Regions from separate parts of the Bacillus hominis genome, predicted to be linked through region 3. Evidence: a T-box and tRNA genes for the amino acid it is inferred to sense, from the RefSeq annotation. Region 3 holds a T-box; the other regions hold tRNA genes.
The links. A T-box is a leader RNA that pairs with one kind of tRNA and senses whether it is charged. The one in region 3 lies ahead of serS (serine--tRNA ligase), so its partner is inferred to be a tRNA-Ser.

Region 1 (6,618 bases), 700 kb from region 3:
GGGATTGGTACAAAATATTACATAACGGTCAAATTGGATACGTACAAAAAACATTTGTATCTAATGGATCCACACCTCTAGTAAAAGGTGTAACTGTACAAGGTTCTCCTTCTTATACTGTTGCAACACCAAAATTAAATGTACGTAGCAACGCTAGTACAAGTAGCACTCTACTTGGCTCATTACAAAGTGGTACACAAGTACAAGTAGTAGAAACGGTAGGTACTTGGTATAAAATTCGTTTTGGCACAGGATACGGATATGTAGCAAAACACTATGTAGTGCAAAATCAAAATCAAGCACAAGCTAAAACAGCTCAACCTTCATCAATCCCAGCAGTTTTCAAATTCCCTACTCAAGGGAAAATCAGCTCCACTTTTGATATGCGCTGGGAGCAAATGCATTATGGTATAGATATAGCAGCACAAGGAAATGTCTCTATTCAAGCTGCTGCTGCAGGTAAAGTTGTGAAATCTTATTATTCAGCTAGCTACGGCAATGTCGTGTTCATCGCCCATCAAATAAATGGGAAATTATATACAACAGTTTATGCTCATATGAAGGATCGCACTGTACAAACTGGTGATCAAGTACAAACTGGACAATTAGTAGGTCATATGGGAAACACAGGTCATTCATACGGGCAACATCTCCATTTTGAATTACATAATGGGGAATGGAATTTTGAAAAAACAAATGCAGTGAACCCACTGCCATATTTAGTTAGGTAAATTTTATGCCACGCGATATACCTCTCTTTATTGAATACCTGGCCTTTTTAGGTTTAATCTGTTGTCTAGTCATTTATAATACGAACACTGTATTTTTATCTATTATTATTGCTTTTGTTGCTTTAGAAATCATTATGGAAGCATTACAAATGCGGCTAAAACAAAAAATTGCCCATATTTATAATGCAATTTTTCTTTTGAGTGCTCTTATAACAAATATAATTAGTAATGGTTTTTATTTATCTACCGTACTTCCTGTATTCTTTATAGGTGTTTTATTATTCATAGCTAGATACGTTAATGTTCCTAATAACCAAAAACATGAACAAGAAGCTTAGAAAGAGGAGACACTGTGTACCAATCTTTCAAAGATAATCCAATTCAATATATATTGAATTTATATAAAAAAATGAATACTTTTTTTGGTATACAAGGAAGTTATACTGCACAATTTCTCCTTTATGGAATGTTATTTCTTATCTTAGTTACTTTCTCCTTGTTTTACTAACAAAAAAGGATCTCACATAAACTTGAGATCCTTTTTTAATTTATATTAATTTTTAATATGTAAAATATGGTTTATCCACAAGCGTATTTTTCATAAATAAAACTAAGATTATATTTTTTCTCTAAGCTCATTCTTTGTTCATCGTCGCACCAATAGAAAAGAATATCATGAATCGTTGCATAACGCTTATTTTTAAGAAATAGTTTAAAGAATGATGGTAAACAATCATGTAATTGTATAAATATATAATTGCGTAGTATTTCTTCTTTGTATTCAATTCCCTTACAAATATACAGTAATTCTTCACAATAATATGCATGTTGTGGAACTTGGATCATTTCGAAAAATGGTACATACGATAGTAACTTTCCAATAAAATGACCATACCGATCCATTACCCCTATCGTCATATGCTCCATCATTTCTTTCATCACATATAAATAATCATCTACATGAGTTGTCTTTAAAGGGTCTAATCGATCGGAAATTTGAGAAAGTACAGCTTTTTGACAAGCTAAAACTGCTTGACTAGGTCCATAATATGATAGAAAGTCTGTACACTTACGATACTTTCGTAATAAGTCATGTGTATATAAATCATACACAAAAGTATTACAATGCATTGCTAAACTCATCATATCACTATTTAATTGCTCTTTTGACAGTAGCTTCGCTCGCTTACACATATAAAAGAATGTAAATTCCAATACTTCTTTATGAGATAATAGATGTTTGCAATCTGTTATACATTTCTCATTAAATTTAACTCGATCCCAAATCTCTACATCCTCAGCTGTTAATTCACCAATACGATATTTAATAATTAAATAGTTTAAAGCAACTGCTTTCGTCAAAAGATCCCATGTTTCATACTCCAATGAAGTTTGGACAAATTCATCTAGCCCTTGGGTTATCATAAAAGCATTTGCCTCTTCATACCAACCAATCTCTTGACATAAACGAAGAATACGTACTAGAGTTGGAATTTCATCTTTATGAAACTGCGGTAAATTCTTTACTTTATTCATGCCATATACGATAAATGCCGCTAAATTTTCTTCTTTATAAAATTCTTTTTCTTTCCATACTAATATAGTTCGCTCTTTCCCTTCACCTTTTGGATGACAAGGTACAAGCAAAGAAAATAACTCAGCGAAATTATTTGGTTCTATATATGTATCTGTAACCAAATTCCAATTTGGATCGCCCTGTACAGCCCTCATATAATTCCCCTTCCCTTTTTATCCCGCTATTTGCGTGCAGTAAGACTCCCACCTCAAAATTCAGTGAATGCGAGGAAGTTAGATGGGAGATAAAACTGCCCGTAAAAGCCCGATTGGTTCAACTAATAATCATTGGAGGATGGACAAAACCCCCAATAATTAAAGTTTCACTTTATCTATGTAGGAAATATTAATTCATTATTACATCATTAATAATAAATATTGTTATATTCAAAACCTCTCATAATACTTATATCTCTCAGTATATCATTTTTTCTCTTATTAAAAATTAGGAATGGAAAATTTAAAAAAACTGTCAAAAATATTGACTCTATACTTATTATATAATGTCTCAGATACATCACGCTAATATATTAGTTTAATCCATATATACTAGAATAATGTATCTGATCTTTATACATAATTTATTCCGTATGCTCCGAGATTTCACTTAGAGCAAACCCTGCTTGATCATCTGCTGATTTTCTTATAGCTAAATCACCTAGTGCTAGCATCCCAACAAGTTGACCGCTCTCAACTACCGGTAATCGTCTAATTTGATATTGTGCCATTAACTCTGTAGCTTTTTCAATAGAATCATCTGGAGAAACTGAAACAATGTTTGTTGTCATTACATTTGTAATTTGATTAGATCCAGGATGTTTTTCAGCAATCCCACGAACAACTAAGTCTCGATCAGTAACAAGCCCAACAACTTGTTTATTTTCAATAACAGGAATCATTCCAACCGATTCTTCCTTCATTTTTACAGCCGCCTCATATACATTATCTAACGGTGTACAATGTACGATATGAGTACTCATAAGTTCTCTAACTTGTGTCATTTTTCATCTCCTCCTTTTAATACATACCATAGCTTTTCCTAAATCCCTTTATTTATTTCAGGAAAATACGGTGATAAAAAGAGGCTTATACATAATAAAAAAGAGTCAGCAATATGCTGACTCTTTTTTTTATGACCCGTACGGGATTCGAACCCGTGTTACCGCCGTGAAAGGGCGGTGTCTTAACCACTTGACCAACGGGCCATGGCTCCGCAGGTAGGACTCGAACCTACGACCGATCGGTTAACAGCCGATAGCTCTACCACTGAGCTACTGCGGAATATATGGTGGGCCTAAATGGACTCGAACCATCGACCTCACGCTTATCAGGCGTGCGCTCTAACCAGCTGAGCTATAGGCCCATATACTTTACAGGGGCAGTAGGAATCGAACCCACACTGGAGGTTTTGGAGACCTCAGTTCTACCTTTAAACTATGCCCCTAAATGATGCCGGCTAGAGGACTTGAACCCCCAACCTACTGATTACAAGTCAGTTGCTCTACCAATTGAGCTAAGCCGGCATAAAAAAATGGTGGCTCGGGACGGAATCGAACCGCCGACACGAGGATTTTCAGTCCTCTGCTCTACCGACTGAGCTACCGAGCCAACATAAAATGGCGGTCCCGACCGGGGTCGAACCGGCGATCTCCTGCGTGACAGGCAGGCATGTTAACCACTACACCACGGGACCATTGGTTGCGGGGACAGGATTTGAACCTGCGACCTTCGGGTTATGAGCCCGACGAGCTACCGTACTGCTCCACCCCGCGACGATATTATGTTTTAAAAATAAATGGAGGAGGTAGAGGGATTCGAACCCCCGCGCGACTCTCGCCGCCTGTCGGTTTTCAAGACCGATCCCTTCAGCCGAACTTGGGTATACCTCCATGAAGGAAAAATTAATATCTTATTTATTTTTATATGTAACTAAACCACTTTTTTAAAAAATGGAGGAGGTAGAGGGATTCGAACCCCCGCGCGACTCTCGCCGCCTGTCGGTTTTCAAGACCGATCCCTTCAGCCGAACTTGGGTATACCTCCGACATATAAAAAATAAAGTGGAGCCTAGCGGGATCGAACCGCTGACCTCCTGCGTGCAAGGCAGGCGCTCTCCCAGCTGAGCTAAGGCCCCATGTTTTTGGGAAAATCGGGAAGACAGGATTTGAACCTGCGACCCCCTGGTCCCAAACCAGGTGCTCTACCAAGCTGAGCCACTTCCCGTTAATAAAAGCGCGCCCGAGAGGAGTCGAACCCCTAACCTCTTGATCCGTAGTCAAACGCTCTATCCAATTGAGCTACGGGCGCATATGGTGCCGAGGGCGGGGGTCGAACCCGCACGGTGGTCACCCACCGCAGGATTTTAAGTCCTGTGCGTCTGCCTGTTCCGCCACCCCGGCATATCATATTGAAAATTGGAGCGGAAGACGGGATTCGAACCCGCGACCCCAACCTTGGCAAGGTTGTATTCTACCACTGAACTACTTCCGCAAGACATGTATGAGTTATTTTATTAAAAGTGCGGGTGAAGGGAGTCGAACCCCCACGCCAAAGGCGCTAGATCCTAAGTCTAGTGCGTCTGCCAATTCCGCCACACCCGCATATTTTGTTAAAATGGTGAGCCATGAAGGATTCGAACCTTCGACCCTCTGATTAAAAGTCAGATGCTCTACCAACTGAGCTAATGGCTCTTAATGGCTGGGCTAGCTGGATTCGAACCAGCGCATGACGGAGTCAAAGTCCGTTGCCTTACCGCTTGGCTATAGCCCAATAATTAAGAAATGGTGGAGGGGGGCAGATTCGAACTGCCGAACCCGAAGGAGCGGATTTACAGTCCGCCGCGTTTAGCCACTTCGCTACCCCTCCGACATAAATGGTGGAGGATGACGGGATCGAACCGCCGACCCCCTGCTTGTAAGGCAGGTGCTCTCCCAGCTGAGCTAATCCTCCATTTTGCCTGGCAACGTCCTACTCTCACAGGGACAAGGTCCCAACTACCATCGGCGCTAGAGAGCTTAACTTCCGTGTTCGGTATGGGAACGGGTGTGACCTCTCTGCCATCATTACCAGACTATATTCATTTAAGACAAGAATCATTTTAACTTATTTAACTTTTAAAGTCAACAAGTTTTTTATATTCTCTCAAAACTAGATAACGTTGCTTCATATTATATGGTTAAGTCCTCGATCTATTAGTATTCGTCAGCTCCACATGTCACCATGCTTCCACCTCGAACCTATCAACCTGATCATCTTTCAGGGATCTTACTAGCTTACGCTATGGGAAATCTCATCTTGAGGGGGGCTTCATGCTTAGATGCTTTCAGCACTTATCCCTTCCGCACATAGCTACCCAGCTATGCCCTTGGCAGAACAACTGGTACACCAGCGGTGCGTCCATCCCGGTCCTCTCGTACTAAGGACAGCTCCTCTCAAATTTCCTACGCCCACGACGGATAGGGACCGAACTGTCTCACGACGTTCTGAACCCAGCTCGCGTACCGCTTTAATGGGCGAACAGCCCAACCCTTGGGACCGACTACAGCCCCAGGATGCGATGAGCCGACATCGAGGTGCCAAACCTCCCCGTCGATGTGGACTCTTGGGGGAGATAAGCCTGTTATCCCCGGGGTAGCTTTTATCCGTTGAGCGATGGCCCTTCCATGCGGAACCACCGGATCACTAAGCCCGACTTTCGTCCCTGCTCGACTTGTAGGTCTCGCAGTCAAGCTCCCTTATGCCTTTGCACTCTACGAATGATTTCCAACCATTCTGAGGGAACCTTTGGGCGCCTCCGTTACACTTTAGGAGGCGACCGCCCCAGTCAAACTGCCCACCTGACACTGTCTCCCGGGTCGATAAGACCCGTAGGTTAGAATTTCAATACAGTCAGGGCGGTATCCCACCAGCGCCTCCACCGAAGCTAGCGCTCCGGTTTCAATGGCTCCCGCCTATCCTGTACAAACTGTACCAAAATTCAATATCAGGCTACAGTAAAGCTCCACGGGGTCTTTCCGTCCTGTCGCGGGTAACCTGCATCTTCACAGGTACTATAATTTCACCGAGTCTCTGGTTGAGACAGTGCCCAAATCGTTACACCTTTCGTGCGGGTCGGAACTTACCCGACAAGGAATTTCGCTACCTTAGGACCGTTATAGTTACGGCCGCCGTTTACTGGGGCTTCAGTTCAGAGCTTCGCTTACGCTAACCCCTCTCCTTAACCTTCCAGCACCGGGCAGGTGTCAGCCCCTATACTTCGCCTTACGGCTTCGCAGAGACCTGTGTTTTTGCTAAACAGTCGCTTGGGCCTATT
Region 2 (8,241 bases), 4.5 Mb from region 3:
CCCGAAATAGCTTTAGGGCTAGCCTTAAGTGTTAGAGTCTTGGAGGTAGAGCACTGATTGAACTAGGGGTCCTCATCGGATTACCGAATTCAGTCAAACCCGAATGCCAATGACTTATCCTTAGGAGTCAGACTGCGAGTGATAAGATCCGTAGTCAAGAGGGAAACAGCCCGATCGCCAGCTAAGGTCCCAAAGTGTGTATTAAGTGGAAAAGGATGTGGAGTTGCTTAGACAACTAGGATGTTGGCTTAGAAGCAGCCACCATTTAAAGAGTGCGTAATAGCTCACTAGTCGAGTGACTCTGCGCCGAAAATGTACCGGGGCTAAATACACCACCGAAGCTGTGAATTGATACCAATGGTATCAGTGGTAGGGGAGCGTTCTAAGTGCAGTGAAGTCAGACCGGAAGCGACTGGTGGAGCGCTTAGAAGTGAGAATGCCGGTATGAGTAGCGAAAGACGGGTGAGAATCCCGTCCACCGAATGCCTAAGGTTTCTGAGGAAGGCTCGTCCGCTCAGGGTTAGTCAGGACCTAAGCCGAGGCCGACAGGCGTAGGCGATGGACAACAGGTTGATATTCCTGTACCACCTCTTTATCGTTTGAGCAATGGAGGGACGCAGAAGGATAGAAGAAGCGTGCGATTGGTTGTGCACGTCCAAGCAGTTAGGCTGATAAGTAGGCAAATCCGCTTATCGTGAAGGCTGAGCTGTGATGGGGAAGCTCCTGATGGAGCGAAGTCTTTGATTCCCTGCTGCCAAGAAAAGCTTCTAGCGAGATAAAAGGTGCCTGTACCGCAAACCGACACAGGTAGGCGAGGAGAGAATCCTAAGGTGTGCGAGAGAACTCTGGTTAAGGAACTCGGCAAAATGACCCCGTAACTTCGGGAGAAGGGGTGCTTTCTTAACGGAAAGCCGCAGTGAATAGGCCCAAGCGACTGTTTAGCAAAAACACAGGTCTTCTGCGAAGCCGTAAGGCGAAGTATAGGGGCTGACACCTGCCCGGTGCTGGAAGGTTAAGGAGAGGGGTTAGCGTAAGCGAAGCTCTGAACTGAAGCCCCAGTAAACGGCGGCCGTAACTATAACGGTCCTAAGGTAGCGAAATTCCTTGTCGGGTAAGTTCCGACCCGCACGAAAGGTGTAACGATTTGGGCACTGTCTCAACCAGAGACTCGGTGAAATTATAGTACCTGTGAAGATGCAGGTTACCCGCGACAGGACGGAAAGACCCCGTGGAGCTTTACTGTAGCCTGATATTGAATTTTGGTACAGTTTGTACAGGATAGGCGGGAGCCATTGAAACCGGAGCGCTAGCTTCGGTGGAGGCGCTGGTGGGATACCGCCCTGACTGTATTGAAATTCTAACCTACGGGTCTTATCGACCCGGGAGACAGTGTCAGGTGGGCAGTTTGACTGGGGCGGTCGCCTCCTAAAGTGTAACGGAGGCGCCCAAAGGTTCCCTCAGAATGGTTGGAAATCATTCGTAGAGTGCAAAGGCATAAGGGAGCTTGACTGCGAGACCTACAAGTCGAGCAGGGACGAAAGTCGGGCTTAGTGATCCGGTGGTTCCGCATGGAAGGGCCATCGCTCAACGGATAAAAGCTACCCCGGGGATAACAGGCTTATCTCCCCAAGAGTCCACATCGACGGGGAGGTTTGGCACCTCGATGTCGGCTCATCGCATCCTGGGGCTGTAGTCGGTCCCAAGGGTTGGGCTGTTCGCCCATTAAAGCGGTACGCGAGCTGGGTTCAGAACGTCGTGAGACAGTTCGGTCCCTATCCGTCGTGGGCGTAGGAAATTTGAGAGGAGCTGTCCTTAGTACGAGAGGACCGGGATGGACGCACCGCTGGTGTACCAGTTGTTCTGCCAAGGGCATAGCTGGGTAGCTATGTGCGGAAGGGATAAGTGCTGAAAGCATCTAAGCATGAAGCCCCCTCAAGATGAGATTTCCCATAGCGTAGCTAGTAAGATCCCTGAAAGATGATCAGGTTGATAGGTTCGAGGTGGAAGCATGGTGACATGTGGAGCTGACGAATACTAATAGATCGAGGACTTAACCATATAATATGAAGCAATGTTATCTAGTTTTGAAAGAATATAAAAAACTTGTTGACTTTAAAAGTTAAATGAGTTACAATAGTTCTTGTCTTAAATGAATACAGTCTGGTAATGATGGCAGAGAGGCCACACCCGTTCCCATACCGAACACGGAAGTTAAGCTCTCTAGCGCCGATGGTAGTTGGGACCTTGTCCCTGTGAGAGTAGGACGTTGCCAGGCAATTCCGGAGGATTAGCTCAGCTGGGAGAGCACCTGCCTTACAAGCAGGGGGTCGGCGGTTCGATCCCGTCATCCTCCACCATTCTAGCCGACTTAGCTCAATTGGTAGAGCAACTGACTTGTAATCAGTAGGTTGGGGTTCAAGTCCTCTAGTCGGCACCAGCAACTATGGCGGTTGTGGCGAAGTGGTTAACGCACCGGATTGTGGCTCCGGCATTCGTGGGTTCGATTCCCATCAGTCGCCCCATTTTTCTTTTAAAATTATAATATGCGGGTGTGGCGGAATTGGCAGACGCACCAGACTTAGGATCTGGCGCCTTTGGCGTGGGGGTTCGACTCCCTTCACCCGCACTTTTAATAAAATAACTCATACATGTCTTGCGGAAGTAGTTCAGTGGTAGAATACAACCTTGCCAAGGTTGGGGTCGCGAGTTCGAATCCCGTCTTCCGCTCCAATTTTCAATATGATATGCCGGGGTGGCGGAACAGGCAGACGCACAGGACTTAAAATCCTGCGGTGGGTGACCACCGTGCGGGTTCGACCCCGCCCTCGGCACCATATGCGCCCGTAGCTCAATTGGATAGAGCGTTTGACTACGGATCGAGAGGTTAGGGGTTCGACTCCTCTCGGGCGCGTTTTTATTAACGGGAAGTGGCTCAGCTTGGTAGAGCACCTGGTTTGGGACCAGGGGTCGCAGGTTCAAATCCTGTCTTCCCGATATTTCAAAACATGGGGCCTTAGCTCAGCTGGGAGAGCGCCTGCCTTGCACGCAGGAGGTCAGCGGTTCGATCCCGCTAGGCTCCACTTATTGAATATCACTTATGGCGGTGTAGCTCAGCTGGCTAGAGCGTACGGTTCATACCCGTGAGGTCGGGGGTTCGATCCCTCCGCCGCTACCATAAGGACCTTTAGCTCAGCTGGTTAGAGCAGACGGCTCATAACCGTCCGGTCGTAGGTTCGAGTCCTACAAGGTCCACCACTCAAAGTTCATATCTCGGAGGTATACCCAAGTTCGGCTGAAGGGATCGGTCTTGAAAACCGACAGGCGGCGAGAGTCGCGCGGGGTTCGAATCCCTCTACCTCCTCCATTTTTTTAAATTAAATATTATATCATCGCGGGGTGGAGCAGTACGGTAGCTCGTCGGGCTCATAACCCGAAGGTCGCAGGTTCAAATCCTGTCCCCGCAACCAAATGGTCCCGTGGTGTAGTGGTTAACATGCCTGCCTGTCACGCAGGAGATCGCCGGTTCGACCCCGGTCGGGACCGCCATTTTTACATAAAGGCTCGGTAGCTCAGTCGGTAGAGCAGAGGACTGAAAATCCTCGTGTCGGCGGTTCGATTCCGTCCCGAGCCACCATTTTGAAATCGCAAGCCGGCTTAGCTCAATTGGTAGAGCAACTGACTTGTAATCAGTAGGTTGGGGGTTCAAGTCCTCTAGCCGGCACCACTTTCAAAATGAGCCATTAGCTCAGTTGGTAGAGCATCTGACTTTTAATCAGAGGGTCGAAGGTTCGAATCCTTCATGGCTCACCATTTTCAATTTAATGCGGGTGTAGTTTAGTGGTAAAACAAGAGCCTTCCAAGCTCTGGTCGAGAGTTCGATTCTCTTCACCCGCTTATCTATTATGGGCCTATAGCTCAGCTGGTTAGAGCGCACGCCTGATAAGCGTGAGGTCGATGGTTCGAGTCCATTTAGGCCCACCATAATTATTCCGCAGTAGCTCAGTGGTAGAGCTATCGGCTGTTAACCGATCGGTCGTAGGTTCGAGTCCTACCTGCGGAGCCATATTATAGAGAAGTACCCAAGTGGCTCAAGGGGCTCCCCTGCTAAGGGAGTAGATCGCGAACGCGGTGCGAGGGTTCGAATCCCTTCTTCTCTGCCAGATTTTGGCCCGTTGGTCAAGTGGTTAAGACACCGCCCTTTCACGGCGGTAACACGGGTTCGAATCCCGTACGGGTCATACTAAAAGAGATAGCATAATCTGCTATCTCTTTTTTGTTGTGTAAAAGCGGACTTTGGATAGTCCGCTTTTTTTATGAAATGTTGTATACTTTTTTCTATTTCAAACGTCTAACTAATAGAAAGGAGAGGGCGATGGAGTATGAAAAGATTATTGTAGAAACATCTAAAAGTATTTATAGGTATTTACTTAAAATTGGAGTAACACCAGTAGAAGCAGAGGATATCATTCAAGACACGGTACATAAAGCATTATTATCTATACCAAATATGAAAATTACTTATATAAAAACATGGTTATTTCAAGTTGCGATTAATAGGCATCGTGATCTAGCTAGAAGGCAAAAGCATATTGAAGAAATCCCGATTGAATCTATTCAACTTATTGGGACGAAGGGACTAGACGAATCACTGTTAAGAAAAGAGCTTCAAGTAGAAATACAAAGCATACTTGGAAAGATGAATCCGGTATACAAACATAAGAAAAACCCTTTCACAATCTAAACAAAACACTTAAATTGAGATTGATTCCACACCTACCACGATAACTTTACACTCTATGTGAAAAAGTTCACAAATAGGTCATAATTTGTGAAGTAATTCACAATAATCCGTGCTACAATATGAATGTAAAGAAGTTAAACAACATTAAATTAGTATTTTAATTAATTACTTAAACAATAATAAATAATATATGTAAAACAATTGAGAGGGGAAATTAAAATGAAAAAAGGTATCAATCGTGTAGTATTAGTAGGAACAGGAGCTGTAGGTTGTAGTTATGCTTACTCAATGATCAACCAAGGTGTAGCTGAAGAATTCGTACTTGTAGATGTAAATGAAGCAAAAGCAGAAGGGGAAGCAATGGACTTAAGCCATGCGGTACCATTCTCTCCAGCACCAACAAAAGTTTGGAGCGGTAGCTATGCAGATTGTAAAGATGCAGATTTAGTAGTTATCACTGCTGGATTACCACAAAAGCCAGGTGAAACTCGTTTAGACTTAGTTGAGAAAAATACAAAGATCTTTAAACAAATCGTTCGCGGTATTATGGATAGCGGATTCGATGGAATCTTCTTAATCGCAACAAACCCAGTTGATATTTTAACTTACGTAACTTGGAAAGAATCTGGCTTACCAAAAGAGCGCGTAATTGGTTCTGGTACAACTTTAGACTCTGCTCGTTTCCGTTACATGTTAGGTGACTACTTAGATGTAGATCCACGTAACGTTCATGCTTACATCGTTGGTGAACACGGTGATACTGAACTTCCAGTATGGAGCCACGCTACTGTAGGTGTACAAAAACTAGAAACAATCTTAGCGAACAACGAACAGTATAACCAAGAAGATTTAGATAAAATCTTTGAAAATGTACGCGATGCAGCTTATCACATCATCGAGCGTAAAGGCGCAACTTACTACGGAATCGGTATGTCACTACTTCGTGTAACTAAAGCGATCTTAAGCAACGAGAACAGCGTATTAACTGTATCTGCATACCTTGAAGGTCAATATGGTGAGAAAGATGCTTACGTAGGTGTTCCAGCTGTTATTAACCGCGAAGGTGTACGTGAAATAGTAGAACTTGAATTAAACGAAGAAGAAAAAGCGAAATTCGCTCATTCTGTAAAAGTGTTAAAAGAAACAATGGCACCAGTACTATAATAATTGCTAAATAATTCAGAGGCGGGAAACTGCTTCCTACCTCTGAGTTTTTATATAATTTAATATAAATTCCTTTTCCGGTTTCCCTTGTATATCCCCAATATACCCCTTTTGCTGGATAAGGGTCGTTTATAGAAAAAAGCACTCTATTTTTGAATAGAGTGCTTTTATATGTTATTTTTTCGGTGTTAGTCCTAACTTCTTTAAAATATCTGTCAGTGTCCCACTTTTTGATTTTTCTACAGGTGTTTGTGATTTTGTAGCATCTGGTTCTTATGAATTATAGTTGCAAATCTTGGTGTTCTTTATTGAGAATAAATATATACTTATGAATTTTACATTTCAATAAATTTTGTCACAAAAAATGTTGAGAAACATTTTTCTATGACAGATTATTTTGTTTGAATTTCACGTGGAAAATAGTGTGAAAAACAGGGAGAAATCAATAAAGTAAATATTGAGCAACAATGAAAGGTGAAAATAGTAAGGGGAAATGAAGCGTTTGCAATGAATATTCGTCAAAATTCGATATTTTACACAGTAAATTTGAATATTTTAAGCAAAATTAAAGAAAAAAACGTATATTTTTAAAAAAATAACAAGGATATTTCAGTTTTTCGCAGAAATGATAAAGAGTAAAAAATTTCTGTCATCTTAGTGAGGTGAACATATTGGATGTAATAAATTGTGAAGAAGTGAAACGAGATGAGTTTCATACAGAAAAGTACTATGACAGTTATAACATCTTTGGGGCACATATTGTGACGGAAGATGGGATGCGAGGGGTACGATTCACAGTATGGGCTCCTCATGCGAAAGCAATGAGTGTTGTTGGAGATTTTAATGAATGGGATTATGAGCAACATAAGATGCTACAAGTGACAGAAAAGGGGATTTGGTCCTTGTTTGTACCGTATATTGAAGAGAATGAGATATACAAGTATGCGGTTGAAACGATGGATGGTGCCGTTATTTTAAAAGCAGATCCTTACGCAGTATATGCAGAAGTAAGACCAAATACGGCATCTGTAGTTTTTGATATAGAGGGATATGAATGGAATGATAAAAACTGGATTCGTAAGAGAAAGAAAAAATCGATTTATAAAGAAGCGATGACAGTTTATGAATTACATTTCGGTTCTTGGAAAAAGAAAGAAGATGGCGCTCTGTATTCTTACAGAGAAATGGCCGAGGAGCTCATTCCTTATGTGGTGGAACATCAATTTACACATATTGAAATTATGCCGCTTGTTGAGCATCCATATGATCGTTCTTGGGGATATCAAGGAACGGGATATTATGCAGCTACAAGTAGATTCGGCACGCCACATGACTTGATGTATTTTGTCGATGAATGTCATAAATATGGAATCGGTGTCATTTTAGATTGGGTGCCGGGGCATTTTTGTAAAGATGCTCACGGTTTATATTTGTTTGATGGGACACCGACTTATGAATATAAAGATATAGATGTACAAGAAAACCAGGTATGGGGAACTGTTAATTTTGATTTAGGGAAAAGAGAAGTACGTAATTTCTTAATTTCAAATGCGTTATTTTGGATGAGGTATTTCCATATTGATGGTTTCAGGGTAGATGCAGTTGCGAATATGCTGTACTGGAATAAAGAAGGAAAAGAGCAAAGCAATGAACACGCTGTTTCTTTCTTACGAGAGTTAAATGAAGCTGTGTTTGCAGAAGATGAAGAGTTTCTTATGACAGCAGAAGATTCAACAGCTTGGCCACTTGTAACAGCTCCAACATACGAGGGTGGACTTGGGTTCAATTATAAATGGAATATGGGTTGGATGAACGACGTGTTGAAATATATGGAATGTGCACCAGAGTACCGGAAATACATTCATGAGAAAATGACATTCTCTTTACTATATACTCACTCTGAAAACTTTATATTGCCGCTTTCTCATGATGAAGTCGTTCATGGGAAAAAGTCGTTATTAAATAAAATGCCGGGAGATTACTGGGATAAGTTCGCCCAACTTCGTTTATTATATGGATATTTCTTTACTCATCCAGGTAAGAAATTACTCTTTATGGGTGGAGAATTCGGGCAATTTGATGAGTGGAAAGACCTTGAAGATTTAGATTGGAATTTACATGATTTTGAAATGCATCGTTATATGCATGATTACTTTAAAGAGCTCATAGCATTGTATAAGCGCTCAAAACCACTTTGGCAGTTAGATCACTCGCCTGAAGGATTTCAGTGGATTGATGCTAATAATAATGAGCAAAGTATTTTCTCGTTCATCCGCCAAGGGGATAAGCAGGAAGATGCGTTAGTTGTCGTATGTAATTTTACGAAAGCTACATAT
Region 3 (7,898 bases):
CTGACAATGCCCATAATTACCAATCACTCATACCGATGAATGTTTTAACTTATTTAATAACTGTTTTTCCTCCCATATAAGGGCGAAGAACTTCTGGAATTATAATTGTACCATCTTCTTGTTGGTAGTTCTCTAAAATAGCTGCCACTGTACGTCCAATTGCAAGACCAGATCCATTTAGTGTATGAACATGTTCCGGTTTGCCATTTGGCTCACGGCGGAAACGGATATTCGCGCGTCTCGCTTGGAAGGCCTCAAAATTACTGCAAGAAGAAATTTCACGATATGTACCATAACTTGGAATCCATACTTCAATATCGTATTTCTTCGCTGCTGTAAATCCTAAATCTCCTGTACACATGCTCATAACGCGATATGGCAACTCTAATAATTGTAACACGCGCTCTGCATCATTTGTTAATTTTTCTAACTCTTCGTAAGAATCTTCTGGTTTCACGAACTTCACAAGTTCAACTTTATTAAATTGGTGTTGGCGAATTAAACCACGTGTATCGCGACCAGCTGAACCTGCTTCAGAACGGAAGCATGAGCTAAATGCAGCATATCGTATCGGTAATTGCTCTTTACTTAAAATCTCATCACGATGCATATTCGTTACAGGTACTTCAGCTGTAGGAATTAAGAAATAATCTTCGCTTTCAATACGGAATGCATCTTCTTCAAACTTCGGAAGTTGTCCTGTTCCTGTCATACTTGCACGGTTTACCATATAAGGAGGTAATACTTCCTCATATCCATGCTCATCAGTATGAAGGTCAAGCATAAAACTAATCAAAGCACGTTCTAATCTTGCACCAGCACCTTTGTAAAATACAAATCGGCTTCCTGTTACTTTCCCAGCACGTTCAAAATCTAAAATCCCTAAATCAGTAGCAAGGTCCCAATGTGGTTTTGGCTCATAAGTAAATTCTTTCACTTCTCCCCAAGTACGTGCTACTACGTTATCATCCTCTGTTTCACCTACTGGAGCAGATTCATGAGGGATATTTGGGATAGATAGCATTAATCTTTCTAAATCTTCTTCAACTGTACGAAGCTCATTATCAAGATCTTTTACTTTTTCCCCAACTTCACGCATTTCTAGAATTAGAGCTTCCGCATCTTTCTTTTCACGCTTTAATACTGAAATTTGTTGAGATACTTCGTTACGTTTACTTTTTAGTTCTTCCGTTTGAACAAGTAGCTCTCTTCTTCTCGTATCAAGTTCTTCAAAGCGACCAAAATCCGTTAAATCTTCGCCTCTATGCTGCAATTTTGCTTTTACTTCTTCAAAATTCGTACGTAAAAATTTAATATCAAGCATTATATACTCCTCCTTTTATTTTATAAAACACAAAAAACTCCCGTCCCTATACAAAGGGACGGGAGTTAACCCGCGTTGCCACCCTAGTTGAAAGCATTACCGCTTTCCTCTCAAGTAGAAATAACGGCTCTTCACCGGGAATGCTTACTAATCAAAAGATATTCCACATTCCATTCCAGGATGGATTCACAAACTGTTTCTATCGATTTCCACCAACCATCGACTCTCTATAAGAAACAACATTTGTTACTACTTCCTATCAACACGCTTATTTTATAAAATTGTTACCATCAATTTACTATAATCTTATACAAGTTGCAAGTTACTTATACAACTTTTTTCATTTTCGCTTCTTTTACCATTTCTACAAAGTATGCTGTTACACGATGATCGTCCGTTAATTCTGGATGGAAAGAAGCAGCTAAAAACTGACCTTGTCTTACCGCTACCATTCGATCGCCATGTGTAGAAAGTACTTCAACATCATCAGCTACATTTACAACATACGGAGCACGGATAAATACACCAACAAAGTCTTCTCCCACACCTTTCATTGAAAGTGCAGCTTCAAAACTATCTTTTTGGCGTCCGAACGCATTGCGCTCAACCGTAATATCCATAGCACCAATATGTGCTTCTTCATAGCCAATAAGTGTTTTCGCAAGAAGGATCATACCTGCACATGTACCAAACATTGGTTTACCCGACTTCGCAAATGTACGAAGAGGCTCCATGAAAGCATACTTATCAATAAGACGGCGCATTGTTGTACTTTCACCGCCTGGTAAAATAAGACCATCAATTTCTTCAAGTTGTTCTATACGCTTTACAACAACAGCTTCTGCACCACTTGCTTCAACTGATTTTACATGCTCACGAACTGCACCTTGAAGACCCAGTACACCGATTTTCATCATTTTAAAGATCCCCTTTAATTACCATCCACGCTCTTGCATGCGTTGTTCTGGTAATAACGTTGAAATTTCGACACCTTTCATTGCATTACCTAATCCTTTAGAAAGGCTTGCAATTAGTTCGTAATCTTCATAATGAGTCGTTGCTTCAACGATTGCACGTGCAAATTTCTCTGGGTTCTCTGATTTGAAGATACCAGATCCAACAAATACACCATCAGCACCAAGTTGCATCATTAACGCTGCATCTGCTGGTGTTGCTACACCACCTGCTGCAAAGTTTACAACTGGCAAGCGACCAAGGCGTTTAATTTCAAGTAGTACTTCATAAGGAGCACCAGTATTTTTTGCATATGTCATTAACTCATCTTCACGTAGATTTGCAACTTGACGGATTTCTGCATTGACTTGGCGCATATGACGCACTGCCTCTACAATGTTTCCTGTTCCAGGCTCACCTTTTGTACGAAGCATAGATGCACCTTCTGCAATACGACGTGCAGCTTCTCCGATATCACGGCAACCACATACAAATGGAACTGTGTAATCACGTTTATTTAAATGGTATACTTCATCAGCAGGAGTTAATACTTCACTCTCATCGATATAGTCTACCCCTAATGATTCTAATACACGTGCTTCTACAAGGTGACCAATACGGCATTTTGCCATAACCGGAATTGACACCGCACCCATAACTTCTTCAACAATTGTTGGATCTGCCATACGAGAAACGCCACCTGCTGCACGAATATCTGCAGGTACACGCTCTAATGCCATAACAGCAACTGCGCCTGCCTCTTCTGCAATCCTTGCTTGCTCAGCGTTAACTACGTCCATAATAACGCCGCCTTTTTGCATTTCTGCCATTCCACGTTTTACACGTTCTGTCCCTGTTACATTTGTCATGTACAAAAACCCCCCTAGGTGAATTGCTTTCCCCCGTTAAAGAAGAAAATTAAGAATACTCTTACATTCTACCACTAACTATCTGATGCTTGTCCACTACTTTTTCATAAAGTCGGTATGAAAAATAGGAATAAGAAAAAGCTCCTACAATGAGGAGCTTTTAAAACCAACCTTTTACTGTATCAACAGCACTATTCCACATACCACTAAAGAAAGAACCAATTCCGCGCATAGAACGTGTGAACCAGCCTGCCTCTTCTACTTCAGACTTTGTTACAAGGTCTACTTGTAATGATTTTCCTGATAAAAATCCAGGATCATTACTATCTTTAGACGTTACAACCATTTGGCCAAGTGCAACTCCCTTTTTCATAGGTGCTTCTTGTCCCTTATTTCCTTCTTTAAATTCTGTTTTATAAACGTCTTTACTTCCCTTTGGCACCGGAAGTGAAACAGCTTGCTTCGTTTGAACTGCTATATCTTTATCTTTCGCATTTTCAACTCTTACCGTTTCTTTTCCTTTGACCGAAGAACCTTTTTCATACATTTTCTTCATTTCAAAGTTAGCAAAGCCATAATCATATAATTTCTTCGTCTCATCAAATCTTGCTGTATGAGAGTTTGTTTTAATAACTACAGAAATGAAACGCATGCCATTTCTCTCGATCGTACCAGTAAAACAATCCCCTGCTTCTGGAGTTGATCCTGTTTTCAGGCCATCTACACCTTCATATTCCTTAATTAAGCCTTTTAACATCCAGTTCCAGTTAGGCATTTCGATTCGATCTGGAGTACCTTCACGGAACACTTTTTTTGAAATTTTTGCTATGTCTAATGTTTTAGGAAAATCTTGAATAAGACGTTGTGCCAAAATTGCTACATCTCTCGCAGACATTTTATTTTCTTCATCTGGAGTTGTCCCTTCAGGATGGTGTCCTTTTAAATCTTTGTTCGTTAAGCCCGTAGAATTTACAAACTTATAATTTTTTAATCCAAGCTCTTTCGACTTATCATTCATCATTTTTACAAAGTCTACTTCTTTTCCAGCAACTGCTTCAGCTAAAGCTATTGTTGCACCATTAGCAGAATAAATTGCCATTGCTTCGTATAGCTCTTTTACTGTATAAGATTCACCATTTCGTAGAGGCACATTCGATAACGACCGATCTTGCGAAATTTTATAAGCATATTCAGAAACCTTAACTTTTTGATCCCATTTTAGTTTCCCTTTCGCAACAGCCTCGTTCACTAGGTATTCACTCATCATCTTTGTCATACTAGCAATTGATAATAGTTCATCTGCATTCTTTTGATATAAAATTTTTCCAGAATTCGCTTCAACTAAAATCGCTGCACCTGCTTCAATGTTTAAAGCAGCTCCTGTTTCTGCTGATGCATTGCTATATGGTGCAAACATGCCAAAAGCTAGTGTAAGCACTGTTACCAACGCAATGAATCTTTTGCAAAACATACCTTTCACTTTTGCTACCCCCAATATCTATGTACTCACATAACCGTTATTCTAACATAATCAAAAAAAAATAGACAGAGATATCAAATCTCCGTCTATTTACATATAAGACATTATAATGAGTAGTTTGGAGCCTCTTTTGTAATTTGCACATGATGAGGATGACTTTCACGTAAACCAGCGCCCGACATACGAATGAACTGCGCATTCTCACGTAAGAATTCTAAATCTTGTGCTCCGCAGTATCCCATACCTGCACGTAATCCACCAACTAATTGATGAACTGTATCTGCTAAAGGTCCTTTATATGGTACTCGTCCTTCAATACCTTCTGGAACAAGTTTTTTGTTTCCTTCTTGGAAGTAACGATCTTTACTTCCTTTTTCCATCGCTCCAACAGAACCCATTCCACGATATACTTTAAATTGACGACCTTGGTAAATTTCAGTTTCTCCAGGGCTTTCAGCAACACCAGCAAACATACTACCTAACATAACAACGTGTGCCCCTGCTGCTAAAGCTTTAACCATATCACCAGAGTACTTAACACCACCATCTGCAATAACTGGAATGCCGTGTTTACGAGCTTCTGTTGCACAATCATAAACTGCTGTTAATTGTGGTACGCCAACGCCAGCTACAACACGTGTCGTACAAATAGAACCTGGTCCAATACCAACTTTAACTACGTTTGCACCAGCTTCAATTAATGCTTTTGTTGCTTCAGCTGTAGCAACATTTCCAGCAATAATGTTTAGTGCTGGATATTTTGCACGAACTTCTTTTACTTTTTCAATAACACCTTGAGAATGTCCATGAGCTGTATCAAGAACGATTGCATCTACCTGTGCTTTTACTAATGCGTCGATACGAAGCATTGCATCAGCCGTTACACCAACTGCTGCTCCAACTAATAAGCGTCCTTGCTTATCCTTTGCAGAGTTTGGAAATTCAATTACTTTTTCAATATCTTTTATTGTAATAAGCCCTTGTAATACACCGTTATTGTCAACAAGAGGGAGCTTTTCGATTTTATACTTTTGTAGGATCTTTTCAGCTTCTTCCAGTGTAGTACCAACTGGGGCTGTAATTAACTGTTCTTTTGTCATTACGTCAGAAATTTTGATTGAGTAGTCTTGGATGAAGCGCATATCACGGTTTGTAATAATACCAACTAATTTTCGCTCATCTAAATTATTTACAACTGGTACACCTGAGATACGGTATTTTCCCATAAGATGTTCCGCATCATATACTTGATGTTCTGGAGTTAAAAAGAATGGATCTGAAATAACGCCGCTTTCAGAGCGTTTTACTTTGTCAACTTGCTCTGCCTGGTGCTCAATAGACATATTCTTATGAATGATTCCTAAACCGCCTTGACGAGCCATTGCAATAGCCATATCAGCTTCTGTTACTGTATCCATTCCTGCACTAATTAACGGGATGTTTAACTGTAAGCTTTCAGATAAAACTGTTTTAACACTTACTTCTCTTGGTAATATATCTGACTTTGCTGGTACAAGTAATACATCATCAAAAGTCAAACCTTCTTTAACAAATTTAGATTCCCACATAATTGTTCCCCCCATGATACCAGAAATTATTATTAGTAGCTTATCAATTGGTTAAAATACTGTCAAGAAAGTATAAATATGTTAGAATTTTTAGACAATAAAAGGAGCGTAATATATGCATCATACACCTTGTGCTTGGCAGCAGTTAAGTTTCTTCTTTTCATCTCAAAACGTACAACATTATCTTGCCCGTTGTTATGAAAAATCCTCGATTCAGGATGCCGAAAAAAAAAGTTTTGAAAATTGTTATCCATTTATTTATTACTTAGAACACGGTAAAAATTATTATGAATTATATAAAACAGCGCCATTTTCCATTCAGCCAATGCTGTTATTTTATGGAATGGGACAACTTTTTAAAGCTTGTTTATTAACTATTAATCCAAACTATCCAGAATCAACAACCGTTTTAGCACATGGAGTGACAACCCGTAAACGAAAAAAACAAGGATATCAATTTCTAGAAGATGAGGTGAAAATACAGAAAAATGGGCTATTTACTCACGCGGCAGAACAACTGTTTCACATGAAACACTTGGAAACAGAAAAGTTTAATATGTTAGAGCTAATGGGAAAAATCCCTGAGTTACAACATTTATTTCGCTATAGTCAAAAAGGAACAACATTATATAAAATCGATTCAACAAATAAAAATGAGCTCTCCTTTTCAGTCAACATACTAGATCGACTACATATGACTAAAGAAAGATTTTCTCGTTACATCGAAACAACTTGTAAGCATTTATCAATACAACACGTACCTGAGAAAAATAATGAATTAAATGTGTTTTTTTCAGCACCTATTCAATCATGGAATCCTATGTATAGCACACCTTTATACTATGAGCATCTTACTGACACTTATTATTTACCACTTACGACCGACCCTAGAAACTCTAAGCCAGTGTTGCCTGAGCTCCTTGTTCATTATTTATTGCTCTATAATTTAAGCATGATTTCTAGGTATGAAACAGATTGGTGGTATGATTTACTTGGAAGCTATGGCTCTGAAGATTATCCATTTATTTATCAGTTTCTCAATATTTCTGCTCAAAAAATCCCTTACTATATTTCAGCATTTTTACTAACGGAATCCAACCTATTTCATGGGAAATAAAAAAACACGAGTCAAATGACTCGTGTTTTAGCTTGCTTGGCGACGTCCTACTCTCACAGGGACAAGGTCCCAACTACCATCGGCGCTAGAGAGCTTAACTTCCGTGTTCGGTATGGGAACGGGTGTGACCTCTCTGCCATCATCACCAAACTATTGAAGGCATATTCCTTCAAAACTAGATAACATTTGCTTCATATTATATGGTTAAGTCCTCGATCTATTAGTATTCGTCAGCTCCACATGTCACCATGCTTCCACCTCGAACCTATCAACCTGATCATCTTTCAGGGATCTTACTAGCTTACGCTATGGGAAATCTCATCTTGAGGGGGGCTTCATGCTTAGATGCTTTCAGCACTTATCCCTTCCGCACATAGCTACCCAGCTATGCCCTTGGCAGAACAACTGGTACACCAGCGGTGCGTCCATCCCGGTCCTCTCGTACTAAGGACAGCTCCTCTCAAATTTCCTACGCCCACGACGGATAGGGACCGAACTGTCTCACGACGTTCTGAACCCAGCTCGCGTACCGCTTTAATGGGCGAACAGCCCAACCCTTGGGACCGACTACAGCCCCAGGATGCGA

Region 1: it encodes a tRNA-Ser, which carries the amino acid that the T-box ahead of serS (serine--tRNA ligase) is inferred to sense. The anticodon was not compared.
Region 2: it encodes a tRNA-Ser, which carries the amino acid that the T-box ahead of serS (serine--tRNA ligase) is inferred to sense. The anticodon was not compared.

What each region holds. Positions count from the first base shown of each region.
Region 1 covers NZ_JAUCFS010000005.1:712,532-719,149, reverse strand. The annotation lists gene QUF93_RS06125 (SH3 domain-containing M23 family metallopeptidase) at 1-731, shown strand, start outside; gene QUF93_RS06120 (hypothetical protein) at 737-1,069, shown strand; gene QUF93_RS06115 (DUF3965 domain-containing protein) at 1,311-2,462, opposite strand; gene QUF93_RS06110 (CBS domain-containing protein) at 2,888-3,307, opposite strand; tRNA gene QUF93_RS06105 (tRNA-Glu) at 3,440-3,511, opposite strand; tRNA gene QUF93_RS06100 (tRNA-Asn) at 3,513-3,587, opposite strand; tRNA gene QUF93_RS06095 (tRNA-Ile) at 3,593-3,669, opposite strand; tRNA gene QUF93_RS06090 (tRNA-Trp) at 3,680-3,750, opposite strand; tRNA gene QUF93_RS06085 (tRNA-Thr) at 3,757-3,829, opposite strand; tRNA gene QUF93_RS06080 (tRNA-Phe) at 3,839-3,914, opposite strand; tRNA gene QUF93_RS06075 (tRNA-Asp) at 3,924-3,999, opposite strand; tRNA gene QUF93_RS06070 (tRNA-Met) at 4,002-4,078, opposite strand; tRNA gene QUF93_RS06065 (tRNA-Ser) at 4,103-4,195, opposite strand; tRNA gene QUF93_RS06060 (tRNA-Ser) at 4,257-4,349, opposite strand; tRNA gene QUF93_RS06055 (tRNA-Ala) at 4,368-4,440, opposite strand; tRNA gene QUF93_RS06050 (tRNA-Pro) at 4,456-4,529, opposite strand; tRNA gene QUF93_RS06045 (tRNA-Arg) at 4,540-4,613, opposite strand; tRNA gene QUF93_RS06040 (tRNA-Leu) at 4,617-4,705, opposite strand; tRNA gene QUF93_RS06035 (tRNA-Gly) at 4,722-4,796, opposite strand; tRNA gene QUF93_RS06030 (tRNA-Leu) at 4,826-4,906, opposite strand; tRNA gene QUF93_RS06025 (tRNA-Lys) at 4,921-4,996, opposite strand; tRNA gene QUF93_RS06020 (tRNA-Gln) at 5,001-5,075, opposite strand; tRNA gene QUF93_RS06015 (tRNA-Tyr) at 5,088-5,171, opposite strand; tRNA gene QUF93_RS06010 (tRNA-Val) at 5,180-5,255, opposite strand; rRNA gene rrf (5S ribosomal RNA) at 5,261-5,376, opposite strand; rRNA gene QUF93_RS06000 (23S ribosomal RNA) at 5,478-6,618, opposite strand, start outside.
Region 2 covers NZ_JAUCFS010000005.1:4,463,438-4,471,678, reverse strand. The annotation lists rRNA gene QUF93_RS25885 (23S ribosomal RNA) at 1-2,058, shown strand, start outside; rRNA gene rrf (5S ribosomal RNA) at 2,160-2,275, shown strand; tRNA gene QUF93_RS25875 (tRNA-Val) at 2,282-2,357, shown strand; tRNA gene QUF93_RS25870 (tRNA-Thr) at 2,363-2,437, shown strand; tRNA gene QUF93_RS25865 (tRNA-His) at 2,447-2,522, shown strand; tRNA gene QUF93_RS25860 (tRNA-Leu) at 2,546-2,626, shown strand; tRNA gene QUF93_RS25855 (tRNA-Gly) at 2,656-2,730, shown strand; tRNA gene QUF93_RS25850 (tRNA-Leu) at 2,747-2,834, shown strand; tRNA gene QUF93_RS25845 (tRNA-Arg) at 2,838-2,911, shown strand; tRNA gene QUF93_RS25840 (tRNA-Pro) at 2,922-2,994, shown strand; tRNA gene QUF93_RS25835 (tRNA-Ala) at 3,008-3,080, shown strand; tRNA gene QUF93_RS25830 (tRNA-Met) at 3,100-3,175, shown strand; tRNA gene QUF93_RS25825 (tRNA-Ile) at 3,179-3,255, shown strand; tRNA gene QUF93_RS25820 (tRNA-Ser) at 3,273-3,364, shown strand; tRNA gene QUF93_RS25815 (tRNA-Met) at 3,391-3,467, shown strand; tRNA gene QUF93_RS25810 (tRNA-Asp) at 3,471-3,546, shown strand; tRNA gene QUF93_RS25805 (tRNA-Phe) at 3,559-3,634, shown strand; tRNA gene QUF93_RS25800 (tRNA-Thr) at 3,649-3,724, shown strand; tRNA gene QUF93_RS25795 (tRNA-Lys) at 3,735-3,810, shown strand; tRNA gene QUF93_RS25790 (tRNA-Gly) at 3,824-3,894, shown strand; tRNA gene QUF93_RS25785 (tRNA-Ile) at 3,905-3,981, shown strand; tRNA gene QUF93_RS25780 (tRNA-Asn) at 3,989-4,063, shown strand; tRNA gene QUF93_RS25775 (tRNA-Ser) at 4,070-4,160, shown strand; tRNA gene QUF93_RS25770 (tRNA-Glu) at 4,167-4,238, shown strand; gene QUF93_RS25765 (RNA polymerase sigma factor) at 4,373-4,741, shown strand; gene QUF93_RS25760 (L-lactate dehydrogenase) at 4,961-5,905, shown strand; gene glgB (1,4-alpha-glucan branching protein GlgB) at 6,577-8,241, shown strand, end outside.
Region 3 covers NZ_JAUCFS010000005.1:13,376-21,273, reverse strand. The annotation lists gene serS (serine--tRNA ligase) at 50-1,324, opposite strand; T-box leader at 1,376-1,596, opposite strand; gene pdxT (pyridoxal 5'-phosphate synthase glutaminase subunit PdxT) at 1,651-2,241, opposite strand; gene pdxS (pyridoxal 5'-phosphate synthase lyase subunit PdxS) at 2,260-3,147, opposite strand; gene QUF93_RS02465 (D-alanyl-D-alanine carboxypeptidase family protein) at 3,308-4,618, opposite strand; gene guaB (IMP dehydrogenase) at 4,732-6,195, opposite strand; gene QUF93_RS02455 (YaaC family protein) at 6,311-7,312, shown strand; rRNA gene rrf (5S ribosomal RNA) at 7,347-7,462, opposite strand; rRNA gene QUF93_RS02445 (23S ribosomal RNA) at 7,513-7,898, opposite strand, start outside.